DNA from 2 places in the Sphingobium sp. AP49 genome. Region 2 is predicted to be linked to the other one. Evidence: riboswitches for the same ligand, from Rfam matches in the RefSeq annotation. Region 2 holds a riboswitch; the other holds the start of a gene.
What was found. Region 2 has a riboswitch for thiamine pyrophosphate ahead of PMI04_RS01480 (DUF2065 family protein). Riboswitches for the same ligand answer to the same signal wherever they lie in the genome.

Region 1: linked by a shared signal. The riboswitch ahead of PMI04_RS15575 (TonB-dependent receptor) and the one ahead of PMI04_RS01480 (DUF2065 family protein) in region 2 are both predicted to bind thiamine pyrophosphate.

What each region holds. Positions count from the first base shown of each region.
Region 1 covers NZ_CP124576.1:3,271,622-3,274,011, reverse strand. The annotation lists gene PMI04_RS15585 (EAL domain-containing protein) at 1-14, opposite strand, end outside; gene PMI04_RS15580 (CDP-alcohol phosphatidyltransferase family protein) at 338-1,021, shown strand; TPP riboswitch at 1,103-1,212, shown strand; gene PMI04_RS15575 (TonB-dependent receptor) at 1,242-2,390, shown strand, end outside.
Region 2 covers NZ_CP124576.1:309,008-311,397, forward strand. The annotation lists gene PMI04_RS01470 (hypothetical protein) at 1-772, shown strand, start outside; gene PMI04_RS01475 (DUF4261 domain-containing protein) at 697-1,107, shown strand; TPP riboswitch at 1,136-1,244, shown strand; gene PMI04_RS01480 (DUF2065 family protein) at 1,307-1,714, shown strand; gene thiC (phosphomethylpyrimidine synthase ThiC) at 1,726-2,390, shown strand, end outside.

The DNA of each region.
Region 1 (2,390 bases), 1.5 Mb from region 2:
TGGCGGTCGATCATCCTGCACTTCAATCGCAGGATGACCGATGATTATCGTGCCTGGCGACGGCGGGCCGCATCGTCGGGCAGGCACGGATGTAGAAGATATTGGTTTTCAATAACCTAACTGCGTCGCTTTCGCGCGTTCGGCTGACAGGGGCCATGTCCTGAAGGAACCGGGGCTTCGGATGCACCTCACTGCCGCGTCTGGGGCATCGAAGTTGCGGGGCAGATGGTGGGAAAATGGCCTGTTTCCGCCTGCTTCGTCCTGTTTCAGCCCCGTTTTGCAGGCCCTTTGACATTTCGTCCGTTGCTCATCCCGGACGATGGCCCCATAAGATGATATGACAGCTCAACCGAAAAATACGTCGTCGCTCGATCGCATCCAGGAAAATTGGCTAGCCGCCAGGGAGCGTAGACTGCTCAACTGGATTTGCAGTCGCATGCCGCCCTGGGTTACCCCGGACCGCCTGACCTCGCTCGGCATGGTCGGCGCCTTCATGATTTTCACTGGCTATGTTGCCAGTAATTTCGGCGCGTCCTGGCTCCTGCTCGCCATCGCCGGCTATTTCGTCCAGTGGTTCGGGGACTCGATGGACGGCAGCATCGCGCGCTATCGTCAGATCGAGCGACCATCCTATGGCTATTTCATCGACCATAGCTGCGACGGCCTGGCCACCCTGCTGATCCTGGCCGGCATCGGCCTCAGCCCGTTCGTGACCATGGACGTCGCGCTGGTGGCGCTGGCAGGCTATTTGCTGCTGTCGATCCATGCCTATCTTGCCGCCCGCGTACTGGGCGAGTTCAAGCTCTCCTATCTTGCGGCCGGGCCTACCGAATTGCGGCTGATGCTGATCGTCCTCACCCTGATGATGATGGTGCTGGGCGCCGGTCCCGGCCTCTTTGGTGCGCTGTCGGGCTTCGATGTTTTTGTCGGCGCGGTGGGACTGATCTTGATCCTGCTGTTCGTCATCCAGACGCTGGTGACCGGAAAACGGCTTGCACGGGCCGAACTGCATGACAGCTGAGGTGCCTGGGCAGCTGATTGCCCGGGCTTCGATATATCGCATGCAATAATGCTTCCCACGCCGCGTCCGAACGCCTAGAGCGCCCACTCCCCGGGGGGCCGCTCACGCGCGGCTGAGAGGTGGTCAGCAGACCACGACCCGCTGAACCTGATCCGGCTGATACCGGCGTAGGGAGGGCGACGGTTGGCCGTTTTCCCTCCAATGGAGTGGATGCGAGACGATGGCCGCTGCTTATATTTTCCCCCGACTGTCGGCGATCACGCTGCCGATCATGCTGCTTGTGCCCGCCGTTGCGGCGGCGAACGAGGATAATGATCCCACGACCATCCAGGTTCTGGGCCATCCCGACCCCGAAGCTCTGCTGCCCGATCAAACCGCGCCCAAGGCGGTCAGCGCGATCTCGACCGACTTCATCATCAAGCAGGCGCCAACGTTGAACGCCTTTCAGCTGGTCAACCTCCTGCCGGGCGCGAATGTTTCGTCGAGCGATCCCTACGGCCTGTCGGCCAGCTCCGGAATTACCCTGCGCGGCCTGGGCCAGGACCAGATCGGCGTGCTGATGGAAGGCGCGCCGCAAAACGATATCGGCTATTATTATGCCTATCCCGCCCAGTTCGCCGATGCGGAAAATGTTCGGCAGATCAGTCTTGCCCAGGGGGCCGCGGATATCGATGCCCCGGTGGTCGCGGCCGCCGGCGGCACTTTGTCCCTGTCGCTCGACGATCCCAAAACGGAGGCTGGCGGACTCGTCAATCTGTCGCTGGGTTCCTATGACGAACGGCGTATCTTTGCGCGGATCGACACGGGCACGATCGGCACCAGCGGGCTGAAGGCTTTCGTCTCTTACTCCAACAATCGCGCCGACAATTGGCGCGGCGCCGGCTATGACCAGCGCCAGCATATCGATGCGAAGCTGCTTGGCGAATGGGGCGAAGGCAATCGTGCCAGCATCGCGCTGTCGTTCAACGATGCCAAGACATCGACCTATCCCGGCCCGACCCGCGCAGACTGGCAGGCCTATGGCCGGGACTATAATTTCAGTGAAAGTTACAGCGAAGGTGACACCAGTTACTGGCGTCTCTATCGCGCGCCGTTCCGCAATCTCTATGTCGCGGCACCGCTGCATCTCCGGCTCAACGACAGGCTGGATATCGACAACACCGCCTATCTCCAGTTCGGTCACGGCAATTCGCCCTATGGCACGCAGCTGAGCACCACCGGCAATTATCTGGGGACCGAGGAACTGACCCAGCCGATTGCGCTGCCTGGTGCGGTGGACGGGGTCGCGACCGTGCTTGGCAACTGGACCGGCAAGCAGTTTCGCGCCGGCGATGTGGTCAAGCTGACCTATCGCGCCGGCATCCACCAG
Region 2 (2,390 bases):
CCGCTATGCCGGGCTAGCCCCGGAACAGGCGATGTCGCTGGGCCAGATGGACGAAAGCTTCGCCCGCATCCTGCGCGAAAAGGGGATGGGTGACATTGCCGACAGCATGGGCCTGGCCGCGCCGCCGGCCTTCGCGCATGAACGGCCCCGGGCCGATCGCCTGCCGACCATGGTGCTGCTCGCCACCCAGCCGCTGATTCTCGACTGGGCATTGGTGCAGGAAGGGATCGGCGCGATCGACCCGCGCGGCGACTGGACGCTGTCTGAAACCGGGCTCAGTCATGGCGTGCTGGCCGGGCGCGGGGCGACGATCCGCATCGATACCCATCATGCGCCGCTGCCCGCCTACCTCATGGCCCAGGCCCAGGCGCGCAGCCACGGCCTGACCGAAGAGGATAAGCGGCTGCTCGCCACCCATCGCCTGCATCACAGTGTCAGCGTCGATCTCGATACCCGCGCCGCCGATTTCGTCGATGTGCGCCAGTCCGCCAAGGTGGCGACCTTGCTGATGGGGCTGGCGGCCAAGCGGCAGGGCTGCATCGGCCTGTTCAACGCCGGCGTTGGTACGGTGATGCCGGTCGCGCGCCTGCAGCAGCAGGTCGGCATATTGGGCAGCGACGAAGTGCCGATCACGCTCTGGACCTGGTGCGCCTTTGAATCGATCCAGCCCGACGCCATCTCGATCTCCACCGGGGCATGCTGCCCTTCACCGGCTATGAAGTGGAATTGTGGAATGCGCCGGGTACGCTCGAACAGGTGGCGGAGCGGCTGAACGGGGTGCTGCGCTACCTGCTCATCAACGGTCCGGTGATCAGCCATGGCGACACGATCGGCGATCATGCCGCCGACCGCTCGACCCGCTGCTTCCTGGGCGACAGCCGCGCCGATCGCGGCGCGGATGTGGTGCCAGCGATGCTGCTCGAATTTGACGGTGTGTCCGGCGATACTGCCGTCCGTCCGCGCGCCGACCTGCCGCAGGCGGCTTCGGCCATTGCGCCGCCCATTCCTGCCGCCGCCAGCGCACCGGCGATGCCTGCGCCGTCCCGTGCTACGCCCGCCGGGCTTGGTCGCCGCGCGCCGGGGGGCTTCGGCCGCAAGGGGCTTTAACTCTCCATCCGCTTGCGCTATCGCAGGCACATATCCCCGGGGGACCGTCCGCAGACGGTTGAGAGGCGGCTTTGTGGCCGCGACCCGCTGAACCTGATCCAGTTGACACTGGCGTAGGGAGGGAGTGGCTCTTGCCCGTAACAGGCTGTCCGCGCCCATCCTCCGCCCAAAGATATGGCGAATAGGAGGACGTCTGCGCATGGACACGATTTCCGTACTCACCCTGCGCCTGGCTGAAGCGATCGGCCTCTACATGATCGTCATCGGCATTGGCGGCCTGGTCGCGCCGCAACGCTGGCGGGCGATGATGGACGATCTCCAGCGTTCGCCCGGCCTCGTCATCGCGCTCGGCTTCCCGGTCTTCGCCGTCGGCGCCGCGCTCGTCCTCATCCACAGCATCTGGACCGATCCGCTGGCGATCATCGTCAGCCTGATCGGCTATGCCGCCCTGATCGAAGGGGCGCTGCTGCTCGCCGTGCCCGGCCCGCTGATCCGCATCGGCCTCTGGTCGCTCCATTTCACCCGCGTCTGGGCGATCGTCTCGATGCTGCTCGGCCTCGCCCTCTTCCTCGCCGGCCTCACCGGTCGCGCCACCATTTCCGTCTGAAAGGCAGTTCCATGGCAGATGTCCCCGCCCGCACCGAAATGCGCGTTACTACGGGAGCCATTCGTGGCTCGAAGAAGATCCATGTCGGCCCGCGCAAGGTCGCCATGCGCGAGATTCATCTGGAACCGGGCAGCGGCGAGCCGCCGGTCCGCGTCTATGACACCTCCGGCCCCTATACCGATCCCGACGCCCGCATCGACATCATGGCGGGGCTGCAGCAGTTGCGCCGCGACTGGATCCGCGAACGCGGCGATGTCGAGGACTATGACGCGCGCGCGATCCAGCCGGAGGATAATGGCCTGAAGGGTCCCGACCGCTCAGGTGGAGTTCAGCCTTTCCCCAATGTCGTGAAGCGCCCGTTGCGCGCCAAGGCCGGCGCCAACGTCTCCCAGATGCACTATGCCCGTCGCGGCATCATCACCCCGGAAATGGAATATGTGGCGGAACGCGAGAATCTCGGCCGCGCCCGCCTCGCAGACTATGTCCGCGACGGCGAAAGCTGGGGCGCATCGATCCCCGACTATGTGACGCCGGAATTCGTGCGCGATGAAGTCGCGCGCGGCCGCGCGATCATCCCGTCGAACATCAACCACCCGGAATCCGAGCCGATGGCGATCGGCCGCAATTTCCTGGTGAAGATCAACGCCAATATCGGCAACAGCGCCGTCGCCTCCGA